4 regions of the Paenibacillus glycanilyticus genome follow, and region 2 is predicted to be linked to each of the others. Evidence: riboswitches for the same ligand, from Rfam matches in the RefSeq annotation. Region 2 holds a riboswitch; each other region holds the start of a gene.
The links. A riboswitch is a leader RNA that binds a small molecule or an ion and turns the genes downstream of it on or off. The one in region 2 is predicted to bind cyclic di-AMP.
Positions count from the first base shown of each region.

Region 1 (3,184 bases), 970 kb from region 2:
TGATCAATCAGGAAGTTCTGGCCCAAGCTCTTCTTAAACGAGAAGCCATACTTCGCGATAATTTCCTTCGTGCGTTTCGGCGTTGCTACTTCAATCGCCTTCATATCGTTTCCGCTCATACCGTTCACTCCTGTCCCTGTTCCATCGTACGCAGAGCCTCCGCGAATTCTTCGCGGGAGATCCGGAAGCTTGTACACCGTTTGAAAAACTGCTTGCCGTTCGCATATCCGATCCCAAGCAGCTTGCCCATCCGAAGACGGCGGTTTGCCGCGTCCGGATGGACGATAAGACCCGCTTCCATCAGATCCTCCCAGGTAATGTCCCCTTCTCCCGCCGCCATCTCCGTCCGCAGCTCGGAGAGCGCCTGACGAATCGCTTCGGGGCTTGCGTTCTCGATTCCGATATCGCCTTTGTACATGGCCTTCTCCTGCGGCAGAAAAGCATGCTTGCAGCCCGGCACGCGCCGCGCGACAATTTTGCGAATTCTCTCGCCCGCATGATCGGGGTCCGTAAATATAATAACGCCTCTGCGTTCCATCGCCAGCTCGATCCGGCGAAGCACTTCCTCGCCAACCGCAGAACCGTTCGTTTCGATCGTATCCGCCTCAACGGCCCGCTTCACGGCTACCGTATCGTCTTTGCCTTCCACCACAATAATTTCCTTAATCACAAGCGAACATTCCTTTCCAAAGCAGCAACTTTCGCTCTTCTTTCACCGTCAATGATTATGCAGCCTGCTTAGCATCTCCATACACACAAAAAGAAGAGGCAGCGCCTCTTCTTATAATGGCATATTTAACAATGAAATACGATAGCGTGAAGCCATTAGCTTGCGGTTGGCTTGGTTGGTCCAAGCACGTATACGGTATACCCTTTTTTCCGGCCGAACTTATTGGCATAGCTTGTGCTGTCAAAGTAAACGTCGATCTTGTTGCCATTGATGGCGCTGCCCGTATCCTCCGCTCTGCGGAAGCCAATGCCTTCGATGTACACCCACCAGCCAATTGGAATAACATCCGGATCCACCGCGATCGTACGGCCTTCCTTCACCTTCGCGCCGGAAGCCGTAATGCCGTATCCCGGATGACTCTCATCCTTGCCCGTAGAAGCTACGCCTGCCGAATAGGCGGTTAAAGTGACATTCTTGAGAATCTTCTTTGCCTTAAACGTTACGCCGCTCTTTGTATAGGAGCCCGTGCTCGCAGCCGAGAGCGTATGTACGTCCTTCTTCGATCCGACCGCTACGACCTGACTGACCGTATGCTTCTGAACGACCTTGTCGACCAGCTTGGAGGAGACAAGAACACCGTTCTCGTACTTTTTCTCCACGCGCTCGATAACGACGCCATTCTTGCCGGATTGCACCAGCTTCTCCTTCCCTTTCTCGAGGGTAGGATCTTGTTTCTTTACGATCGAGAACGGCAAAGTCCGTTCATTCTCTGCTACCTTGGTATCGATGCGGGTAACGGTCACCGTCATTGCCTTCGAAATCTGAGTATCGAGAGACGGGATAACTTTATCTTGATCGCGGACAGGAATATTTAATTTCCCGATCGCCGCCTGTACTGTTTTCTCTGTCGTGTACACCGTCGATGTTTTGCCATCTGCTTTTACGGTAACCGGAACCGCGTACTTGATTTCGATGCGGTCTCCGTCTTTGATGGACGCATTCAGAGGATGAGATACCTCGTCATAGGGTCCAACCGTTATAGCTTGTTCATCCAGTAGGCGTTGCAGGACCCATTGTTTTGTCTTAACAACAGTTTCTTGTCCGTTCACTACTACGGATACGCTCTTATCAGCCGATCCGTACAACAACACCAAAAACATGAAAGTCATAGCGATTGAGATAATTGCACTCAGAACAATTAAACGCAAGTTTTCATGCTTCCATCGCAATGCGAAAGTCATGCTGGATGATCGCTTCCCATGGGTCTCCTTAGCCTGGATCATTCCCACTTCTATCGGTCCTCCTTCATAGCCCCGCCGCCAAACTGTTACGCATGATACTATTGACGCGACTATTAAGTATATTGGCGTGACAAGCACGCTCCAGTGTTACGGCCTCCCACCTCCAAGATTTACCCTGTAAAGACTATTTCCGAATAGCGAAAATCGAAAATAAAAAGAAGCCTTCGACAGAGGATCTGATCGTGGCTTCCTGGGTAATCAAACATTCAGGAAAAGGTGAATACACGAGGTTGATCGCTCTCTATAATCGCTTACGAGGTTAGCTGACGGGTTCGGGCGAGAGAGCTGCCCTATCCGCGGAACGAATGCTCATGGCAATCGCCGCAAAATTCACCCCTGAAGAATTCATACGCCACGCGATGCTTCAAGACGTCTTAACTACGCATCCGCTGTCGTTGGTTCCCCCGCTCTCCGGCTTTCGGAGATTAAGCGCAAACTGGAAATCCAATACAAAAGTTAAAGCTCTGAGAAAAATCATACATTCCTGACCACAGAATTGTAAAGATGCGTTAAAAGACGATTTTAACGAAATTTTAGGATTCTGAAGGCAAATATCGGCGATTCCAACAAGTAAAAAGAGTTTTATCGCCGCTATAGTCCTTATTTCAGCGGTTTTAATCCGTTTTTAAACAATACCAAAACATTTTTTACCGTTTGCGCTTGTAATAACTGCGATTTCCTCCTTGGATTTTCCTGTTATTTCCGCTGCTGCCTCTGCGACCAGGGACACATACGAGCTCTCATTTCTCTTCCCTCTAAATGGATGTGGAGACAAATATGGGGAGTCCGTTTCGATAAGAAGACGGTCAAGCGGAACGTTCGCAAGCACCTCTTTTGGCACCCTTGCATTTTTGAAAGTGACCGGTCCGCCGAACGAAATATAGAAGTTCATATCGAGGCACATTTTTGCCGTTTCCCAGCTGCCGGAGTAGCAGTGCATAACCCCTCCGACTTCAGACGCTTTCTCTTCCCTCAGAATACGGACAATGTCCTCATGCGCATCCCGGTTATGGATGACAATCGGCTTACCCAGCTTCCTGGCTAGGCGAATTTGATCCCGGAATACCCGGTGCTGCACATCCTTCGGAGAGGTATCCCAGTGGTAATCAAGACCGATTTCCCCTATGGCTACAACCTTCGGATGGGCGCAAAGCTGCTCGATCCATTCCAGATCCCCCGGCTCCATGAAAACGCTGTCCACCGGATGCCAGCC
Region 1 covers NZ_CP195155.1:26,851-30,034, reverse strand. The annotation lists gene rsmA (16S rRNA (adenine(1518)-N(6)/adenine(1519)-N(6))-dimethyltransferase RsmA) at 1-119, opposite strand, end outside; gene rnmV (ribonuclease M5) at 125-670, opposite strand; gene ACR9FF_RS00145 (3D domain-containing protein) at 826-1,959, opposite strand; cyclic di-AMP (ydaO/yuaA leader) riboswitch at 2,204-2,413, opposite strand; gene ACR9FF_RS00140 (TatD family hydrolase) at 2,597-3,184, opposite strand, start outside.
Region 1: linked by a shared signal. The riboswitch ahead of ACR9FF_RS00145 (3D domain-containing protein) and the one ahead of ACR9FF_RS26155 (KamA family radical SAM protein) in region 2 are both predicted to bind cyclic di-AMP.

Region 2 (3,184 bases):
GCAATTTCGATACACAAATCCTCGGCCTGCGGCACAAAGCCCAGTCGGTCGATAAAAGCATGCGTACATCCCTTGTACCGGATGGTCTTGACCGGTACGCCGGCTGCCGCAAGCTGCCTGCTGTATACCTCCGACTGAATGCGCAGCCCGTCAAATTCGGCTCCTACGCACAACGTACGCGGTAATCCTGCGCTGTCAGCCAGAAGCGGACTGACATAAGGATTACGGACTTCCTCCTCATGCGGCAGATAAAGCTCCCAAGCCTTTCTGCCTTCCGGATCGGCATCGGTAGGCCGTCCAATCCCCAGCATCGGATCAATCATCGCTTTTTGCTCATCCGACATTTCGAATTGGGACAACTCCCACTGATAACCGTTCACCCCATTAAGGAAGGTCACGCATGGATAAATGAGCACCTGCTGAGCTACCATGCGAGTACCCAGATCCCGGTCCTTGGTTGCTACGGCGGCCGACAGATTGCCGCCGGCACTATCGCCGCCTACCGCAATCCGGTTCCGGTCGATGCCGTATTCCTCGGCATGCTCGTAAATATATTGAACGGCATTAAAGCAATCGTTAAATCCGTTAGGGAACTTATGCTCCGGAGCCAAGGAATAATCAATATTAAAGACTACGGCATCGGCCAGCTCGGCAATCAGCCGGCAAGGGTTCTCCACCGCAAACACGGTACCGCCGATCCAGCCGCCGCCGTGAATATAAATGAGACAAGGTTTATTAGGCTTCCGCATCGATTTGCGCGGATAATACCGCCATAGGCCAACCTCATTGTCGCCAAGCTTTACGCGTTCGTAACCGGTGTAAATCTCCACCGTATTCAAATTACGGTTCGGAAATCCCATGGAATCGCGTATAAGCCGAAGCTGCTCCTCCGGCGACGGAGGCTGGTCCGTGGCAGCCTTTTGTTCCCCCGCCCATTTCCTAATAATCTGAAGCTCGTAGGGATCCAGATAACCGGCCCTTGTCTCTTCCGGATTAACCTTTACAATAACCTGCGTGCCGTTCAAGTTTGCTTCTTCCTGCTGAGCTTGCAGGTCGTTCACGATTTCCTGGCCGTATACTCTCATTGATAGAAGCCTCCCGGGATGTGAAATACGATCCCTTCTTACTTCTCCTTTTGCTTATGAACATCCTTTATTTATTCTTGGCAGGCTGACCGGACGGCAGATAGACCATATGATCATCGTGCTCCGACAAATCCTCCAGCCAAGATGCTTCAGGAGGACAATCCAGCATGATAAAACGGCCTTTTCCTTCTTCTTGATAGTGATGGTATTTCACGTAGGCTTTGCCGCCCTCTATATCCAGCAATTCAACCTTGCCGTAATCATGAGCCATCAGAAGCCGGATCCGCTTCCCAAGCTCCGCGGTTAGTTCTTTTGCTTGCTGAACGATGGAGAACTGCGTTTGCAGGGATAGACTAGACTCGGGATAAGAAGGATTAGGACGGTTAATGATAAAGGAATATGGCGAAACCCCAGCCTGGGACAGCTGATCGATCAGCTTGCCTAACAGAAGAGGATCATTATTAACGCCCTTGACAATAGGGGTTTGATTAAGAACGATTACGCCCGCTTGGTGAAGGGCATTAAAGGCTTTCTTCGCTTCGGCCGTTACTTCCCTCGGATGGTTAATCGTGGTCATTAAATAGATGCGTTTCTCCGGACTCGAGAACCGGCTTAACATCTCTAACAGTTCATGGTCCTCGTAAATCCTCATCGGATTATGAACCGGCATTCTGGAATCCAGCCTAATCGTGCCGATATGCTCGATATTCCGCAGCTGCTCGATTATTCGGGTCAGCTTTGAAATACCTAACATCAGGCTATCGCCCGTCAGCACAACCTTATGAATTTCGTTATGTTCGGCGATGTACGCAATTCCTTCCGCTGCCTGGGACACGGGAAGAAGAACCATCGACTGATAAATGTGCTTGCAGCCGGCAGCTTCCCAAGAAAACTCCTGGAGCCCGTGAGGGGCTTCCCCCGCAGCCGCAATCAGATGCTTACGGATCGGATCCTTCGGATCATCCCAGTCAATCAGGTTTAAGTAATAATCATTGACGCGAAAATGCTTCTTAAGCCGTTCTCTTTCCGCCTCCGACAGACCTGCCGATCTACTGTTATCGGCCATTGGTTGTACCATTTCGCATCCCTCCAAAAGGTTATTAAAAGCATCACCTATGCCGGGAAGTCCATCCCACCTCCACGAAAAATGAAAAAAAAGACCCCCGCAGCACAGAGCATGGATATGGTCTGTGCGCAATTTGGGCCTTTAAAACAGAAAAAGACCCTCCAAGGGTCTATCGTTTGCAATGTTATTCGCAAAAGACCCATCTCAAAGCTGACGAGGTTAGCTGACGGACTCGGGATAGATGGTTCCCTACAGCCGATAACCGGCTGATTCGCCCCAAAAGATTGGTTTCCCCGCTTCTCGGCAACGCCGAGAACTAAGCTTATTATAATTATCTCACAATTCGTAATATTGTCAACAATTAATCAGTAAAAATCCCCGCCCAAATTCCCGAGGAAGATTGGGCGGGGTTATGTTAAATCTCTGCGGTCATTTCTTATCCACTTGAAGAAGAAATAAGTGCTTAACCGAAAACGTATCCTTGATGGTATCCTCCGAAATAACGTTCAGCTTGATGAGACCGGCGATTTTGGAGGTATCGGGCTTCGAGAGCAGCCGCCATACATCGGGATCTGGAAGAGCAGCATACAGCTTGCTCTCATCGAATTCCTTGCGCTCCTGGGAAACAATCTTCACCTTGTAGCTGCCTACCTCCAGTTCGGAGAGGTCCAGCTCGGCGCAATGCTGTATAATTTCACCGCGCAGCTCGGATAATTCCTGCTCGATTTCCTTCTGTTTTTGCTTAAGCTGATAATAACGCCTGACTTTGTTATCCTCCACCTTATTCACGCTCCTCTTCATCATATGTATGACGGGAAGCGCGGAATTAGGACTGGATCTTGTCCCGCTATCTAACGGCTAGTCCTCTCTTGCGATAGGCCCAATGATTTGTTGGGCCATGCCCGCTGCCGATGGCAATGCCATCTTCAATGGCTGCCTGTATATAGGCTTTTGCCTGGCGTACGGCTTCCTCGATGTCAAGCCCTTGCGCGAGACCTGCAGTAAGAGCAGCCGAATACGTACAGCCGGTCCC
Region 2 covers NZ_CP195155.1:5,810,838-5,814,021, forward strand. The annotation lists gene ACR9FF_RS26150 (alpha/beta hydrolase) at 1-1,085, opposite strand, end outside; gene ACR9FF_RS26155 (KamA family radical SAM protein) at 1,153-2,163, opposite strand; cyclic di-AMP (ydaO/yuaA leader) riboswitch at 2,346-2,484, opposite strand; gene ACR9FF_RS26160 (hypothetical protein) at 2,581-2,931, opposite strand; gene thiD (bifunctional hydroxymethylpyrimidine kinase/phosphomethylpyrimidine kinase) at 2,999-3,184, opposite strand, start outside.

Region 3 (3,184 bases), 650 kb from region 2:
ACCAACGCCTTTGCCGCCAAACACGACGTTAAGCATCATCTCCGCCAGCGGAACAAGACCGCCGATCGGAGTCAGCGTATCATGCATGTTGTTGACCGAACCGGTAGTAGCCGCCGTCGTCACCGCCGTAAAGAGGGAGGACTGGGCAATGCCGAACCGGACTTCCTTGCCTTCCATGCTGCCTTGCGAGGCGTCTGCGCCAAGGTTGTTCAGTACCGGGTTGCCGTGCAGCTCAGCCGTGTAGACCGTCGCGAGAAATACCAGGAACAGCGACATCATGGCGCCAAACACAACCCAGCCTTGCTTGCGGTTGCCGGCGAAACGGCCGTATACATAAGGAAGACAAGCAGGCAGCGCCCACATGGACAAAATCTCGATCACGTTCGTCAGCGGGCTTGGATTCTCGAAAGGATGCGCCGAGTTAGCTCCCATAAAGCCGCCGCCGTTAGTACCCAGATGCTTGATCGATTCCAGCGAAGCAACCGGCCCGATGGCGATGCTTTGCGTTGCTCCTTCCAGCGTTGTTGCCGTTACGTTAGGCTGCAGCGTCTGCGGCACGTGAAGAGCCACGAGAACCAGCGTAATAAGCGTTGCGAGCGGCAGGAAAATCCGCGTGTGGGATTTCACGAAATCGGTAAAGAAATTGCCGATTGTGCTGCCTCTGCTCGTTAAGCCGCGGATAAAAGCAATCGCAACCGAGAAGCCGGTAGCCGCCGAGGTGAACATCATCATCATGATGACGGCCATCTGCGAGAAATAGGACAGCCCCGTTTCGCCGCTGTAATGCTGCAGGTTCGTATTCGTAATAAAGCTGATGACGGTATTGAACGACAGCGTTTCTTCCATAGCGCCGATGCCGTTGGGATTGCCCGGAAGGCTGCCCTGCAGCCGCAGAATCAGATAACTGAGCGCGACGAGCACGATATTCGTAAGAAGGAAGCTTAACGCGTACTTTTTCCAAGTCATGCCGTCACGCGATTTCAGCCCGATGACTTTATAGATGAACCGTTCTATGCCGCCGAATAAACGGTCGGTCCGGTTCGGTTGATCCGAGTACACGTGGTACACGTAGGTTCCGAGCGGTTTGACGAGCAGTACGAGCACGCCAATCACGATAATGAGCTGTAAAATATCCATTGTGGCCTCCCAGCGATCGATAAGGTTTTAAAATTTCTCCGGATTGATCAAGGCGTAAATCAAGTAAAGAAAAAGAAACAGGGCAAGCACTAACGTGACGATCATCGCTTATCCTCCTCTTGAATAGCCCGGTCGCACCATTGCATAAAGCCGGCGAAAAGTATGAATATCGCTGCCAGAAGCAGCACCATATAGATATCCTGCATAGCAAATTCCTCCTAAAAGAATGGCGAATAACTTTCGACCTTACCGATTATCTTGGCTCGCCATGAGGTCGTTTATGATTAAAAAAGAAGTATCCGCATGGCTGGAATGAATGACGTAATTGGCGCCCATCCCTTTATAGATCAGACGGGGATTCGCGCTGTCCGTAACGACGCAGATCGATTTGGATGTCCAGCTGCGGCAGATCTGGATATAACGGCAGCACAGGTTCAAGCTTCTTTCGAATAAAAAGATCCGTCCGACGGGGAGCTCCGGAACACGCCAGGTGGCTTCATCGGTTGTATTAATGACGATGATCGTGGATACGCCAAGCTCCAGCATCCGCTCGTATTCGGTCTTGTTGTTTACGATGGCGGCAAACGGGATATGCCGGCGCAGCAGCTGTTTAATGAAATCCTCGCCCTGCACGTTGGGTGCGGAGACGAGTATATAATCGTCCATGGTTTACGCTCCTCTTTTCGTTAGAGGAATCAACGACAAACAAAAAAGCCGCGGAAGAGGGACTCTTCACGCGGCTTATAAGCGCAGCAGAAAATAAACCGCGCCTATATTCACGATCATCGTTGCCTCTCTTGGTACGCTGACGAAGTTAGCTGACGGATTCGGGCGTAAGAGTCGCCCTACGCCGATGCCGCGCGTCCCGCGCTGCTTCGGCGATTCACCCCGTGGACAAGCTGGCTGTATGGAACAGCCGCCCGTCCGATTGGTTCCCCCGTTCCCCGAGAAGGGGATTAAGCGATAAAGACAGTTGATTAAAAATGGCATGAGAAAAAGCCGCAGAGGAAAGATCCCCGCGGCCTTTAAAGGTCACAAGATCACATCATCCTCTCTACTTGGAAAATGCCCTGCCTAATGGGCAGTCGCATTTTCATCGCTTACGAGGTTAGCTGACGGATTCGGACGGTGAGAGTCGCCCTACCGGGTTCGGCCGCGCGCAGCCTTTTCCCGGATTCACCCCGGATAAGCATGCCGCGCCGGCTCTCACACCGTTGCCATGCCGCTTATCGATTGGTTCCCCCGTTTCCCTTAACGGAAACTCAGCGATTGTTACATTTGCTGAATCGTATATTACGCCTGACGGCCGAAGTTGTAAATGAACCGTAGAGGCGGCATATTGTCTAATTCTGACAAGGAGTTTGGTTAGAGCGTTTACATTTGGAGGGAACTCTACCATGCTCCTTCTTGGACCTTATATCTCCCGAATGCTGCAATTCGTTGTGAAACTTAGGTATATGCCAAGCCTAAATTGGTTTATCCGGGTTGCCAGATAAGAGGGAGGAATGGGCGTATTCTGGAACGATTGGACTTTTTCGCCCCTTGTTTTCGTCAGCTAATTTTGGGACAATAGGAGCAGTATGCGGTTTTGTTTTGGCCGCGTTTCACGAAAAGAGGAAAAACGATGAGTACACCATCCATATACGGATTTACATTAGATCAATTAACGGCTTGGCTTGGCGAGCGCGGGCATAAAAAATTCCGGGCGACGCAGGTGTGGGAATACTTGTACCGGAAGCGGGTAACGAGCTTTGCGGATATGACGGATGTTCATCCGGACTGCGTGAAGCTGCTGGAGGAGAACTTTGCGATCCAGACGCTGGTCGAGCATACGAAGCAGGTGTCGAAGGACGGTACCGTCAAGCTGCTGCTTAAATTGGATGACGGCAACCTGATCGAGACGGTAATGATGCGCCATAAGTTCGGATTGTCGGTCTGCGTAACCACGCAGGTGGGCTGCAACATCGGCTGCAGCTTCTGCGCCAGCGGCCTGCTGAAGAAGAGCAGGGATCTGACAAGCGGCGAGATTGTCGAGCAGATTATGAAG
Region 3 covers NZ_CP195155.1:6,458,878-6,462,061, reverse strand. The annotation lists gene kdpA (potassium-transporting ATPase subunit KdpA) at 1-1,137, opposite strand, end outside; gene kdpF (K(+)-transporting ATPase subunit F) at 1,165-1,242, opposite strand; gene ACR9FF_RS29165 (hypothetical protein) at 1,384-1,803, opposite strand; cyclic di-AMP (ydaO/yuaA leader) riboswitch at 1,925-2,110, opposite strand; cyclic di-AMP (ydaO/yuaA leader) riboswitch at 2,220-2,415, opposite strand; gene rlmN (23S rRNA (adenine(2503)-C(2))-methyltransferase RlmN) at 2,762-3,184, shown strand, end outside.
Region 3: linked by a shared signal. The riboswitch ahead of ACR9FF_RS29165 (hypothetical protein) and the one ahead of ACR9FF_RS26155 (KamA family radical SAM protein) in region 2 are both predicted to bind cyclic di-AMP.

Region 4 (3,184 bases), 2.3 Mb from region 2:
AAGAAGCAATGTCTTTATGGTTTACAACAGCGTAGATAACCGGCTTGTCCAGCCCTATTCGGGGCAGAAGCCCCGTCCTGCCTACATCGCTTCCCGTTCAGAGCAATGAGTCTTGTTCTAATCACTCTTTCGATTTTGGGCATTAATATTGCCTATGTATCTATCTTTACGCTGCGCCTTATTCTTGTGCTGAAAGGCAAGAGAGGCGCAGCCTCTCTATTCGCGATGGTAGAGGTGTTCATTTATCTGGCGGGATTAAACCTTGTCCTAAACAATCTATCGAGTCCGATTCATATGGCGGCCTATTGCATGGGCTTTGGCATTGGCGTCTATCTGGGTAGCCGAATCGAAGAACAGCTCGCTCTTGGCTATTCGGTCGTTCAGGTGATTTCGAATTCGGTGAACACAAGCCTGCCGGACAAGCTTCGTCAATACGGATACGGCGTCACGTCATGGACCGGGGAAGGGCGGGATGGTCAGCGGCTTGTCATGCAGGTGCTGGTGAAGCGCAGCAACGAGAAGCGGCTGCTTGAACGAATCGAAGCGGATGCTCCAAAGGCATTCGTCATCTCGCATGAGCCCCGTCATTTCCGCGGAGGCTTCTGGGCGAAGTTGCTAGAGAAATAATGATCCGGAACATGCAGAGCGGATATTTCTAAAACAATGGAGTCGCATAATGATGCGGCTTTTTTGTTTTTTAATTAGGAAAGTACGACACGGGATTTGCTTTACAACTGGGGGTAAAGTATGGTTTAAACAATGCATTTGATGGGAGGGAATTGTCATCGATTCGATAGCGGTGCTCGATTATTATAAAATAAACAGAGAAGTTTCGAATGGCACGCAGATAACCGTTAAAGAAGCTAGGAAGCTGTACCTTTATAAAGAAAAGATTATGACAAAGTACAGGGAATTCCGCTTGGAGGATGTTTCGGATATGTCTTATAAAGAACTGGGGGAAGAGGAGGGGTTTCTTTATTTGCATACGAATCAAGGAGTTTTTCCTTTTATGATTTCTGTAAACCCTCAATCCTTTATGGATTCGTATTTTCAGCTTGTTAAACCGACACTCTGAAAACTGTCGTGCCTGATTCGATCATTTTGACTTTAAATATCTAAACGCTTACAATAAGTTTACGCTTAGTTTTCAGCTTGCTTGGCTGAAAAGCGGGGGAACCAATCCATTGGGGCGAATCATTTCACAATCAGAAATGTAGGATACCATCTTATCCGAGCCCGCCAGCTAACCTCGTCAGCAGTAGATGGGTCCATTACCTTATGCTTAATTTGATAAGAGACCCTTCATTTGTGGGGCTCTTTTTTTGTGCCCAGCAAATCTAACAAAGGGGAGATGAAAATGAAACATGCAGATTATCGTTCCGAAACGCAGGATTCTGATTCAGAAAATCCTCCGTATTTCGGAACCAAGGAAGACCATTTTCGGATCCTTAAAGTCGTGACCAGAAAATATGAATTTTATAAAAAAGCCGAAGAACATTTTTCATTTGCTTTTCTTGCAATGATGGTCATTAGTGTTATCACAAGGTATAGTAAGATCGTAACACTGCCAAAGATGATTTTTATGTGGGCACTTGTAATCTTATCCCTATTAGGGTTATGGACGATTGTAAACAAACGAATTTGGAAACAGAGAAAAATTTCATTGGAGAAGTATACTTCATTAAAATAACCAGGCTAGGAATAAAGTCCTTTATCTATTGCAGGAAATGTTTGACTAATCAAACATTAATGATACAATAAGTCTACGCTTAGTTTTCAGCCTTGGCTGAAAAGCGGGGGAACCAGTCAATTGGGGCGAATCATTTCGATAAATCAGAAATGTAGGGTACCATCTTACCCGAGTCCGTCAGCTAACCTCGTCAGCAGTGGATGGGTCAATTCCGACGCATGAAATCAACTTGAGATTGTCCGAGACCCTTTATTTCATTTAAGGGTCTCTTTTTATTTTATGACCCAGCTGATGAAGTTCTCTTGGCATTTTGACAATTTGGCTCCCTTTAATCTCCCTGTAGCAGGGCATCAAAGGAGCAAGGTCTAATGCAAAAAGTGAAGTACATTACGGATATTGCCAAAGTAAGTGCGTTGCCGGAGCAGGAAAGACAAGTGTTAAAGCCCATTACGGATAAGTTTGTATTTCGTGTGAATGATTATTATTTAAGCCTTATTGATTGGGAAGATCCTGACGATCCGATTCGCAAACTTGTTATTCCAAATGAAGGCGAACTGCTGGAATATGGCCGGTGGGATGCATCAGACGAGGATACGAATTATGTCGTTCCCGGATGTCAGCACAAGTATGCGACGACAGCGCTGCTTATCGTATCGGAAGTGTGCGGTTCCTATTGCAGGTATTGTTTTCGCAAACGTTTGTTTCGAAATGATGTGAAAGAAGCGATGGCAGACGTATCGCCTGGTATTGCCTATATAGCCTCGCATCCGGAGATAAACAATGTTCTTCTTACCGGGGGAGACAGTCTAATTCTGGCTACTTCCAAGCTCCGCTTCATTATCGAGCAGCTGCGTCAAATCGATCACGTCAAAATTATCAGGCTTGGTTCTAAAATGCCAGTATTTAATCCGATGAGAATCTATGAAGATGAAGAGCTGCTCGCTCTAATTCGCGAATTTTCCACGGAAGAGAAACGGATTTATGTGATGGCACATATTAATCATCCCAGGGAAATTACCGCGGAGGCTAAGCGAGGCTTCAAGGCGCTCCATGAAGCTGGAGCAATTGTAGTGAACCAGACACCTGTGTTAAAAGGAATTAATGATCAGCCGGCTGTACTGTCTGAACTCCTTGACCGTCTGTCATGGGCTGGTGTAACGCCTTATTATTTCTTTGTTAATCGGCCGGTTGCTGGCAATCGTGAGTTTGTGCTTCCGCTAGCAAAGGTATATCAAATGGTGGAGGAAGCAAAGGCTCTTACTTCCGGGTTAGGAAAACGTGTACGTTTATCGATGAGTCATACTTCGGGCAAAATCGAGATACTGGCAATCGATAATGGCAAAGCCTATTTGAAATACCATCAGTCTCGTGATAACGAATACGGTAAATTTATGATGCTGGATTGTCCGGAAGATGCTACCTGGTTTGATGATTTGCCAGGAAGCGAGCTGTATTGGAATAAACCGGTCAAGAAAAATGAAGCCATTATTTCCA
Region 4 covers NZ_CP195155.1:3,531,816-3,534,999, forward strand. The annotation lists gene thpD (ectoine hydroxylase) at 1-109, shown strand, start outside; gene ACR9FF_RS16270 (DUF2179 domain-containing protein) at 106-627, shown strand; cyclic di-AMP (ydaO/yuaA leader) riboswitch at 1,128-1,274, shown strand; gene ACR9FF_RS16275 (hypothetical protein) at 1,358-1,690, shown strand; cyclic di-AMP (ydaO/yuaA leader) riboswitch at 1,757-1,901, shown strand; gene ACR9FF_RS16280 (KamA family radical SAM protein) at 2,059-3,184, shown strand, end outside.
Region 4: linked by a shared signal. The riboswitch ahead of ACR9FF_RS16275 (hypothetical protein) and the one ahead of ACR9FF_RS26155 (KamA family radical SAM protein) in region 2 are both predicted to bind cyclic di-AMP.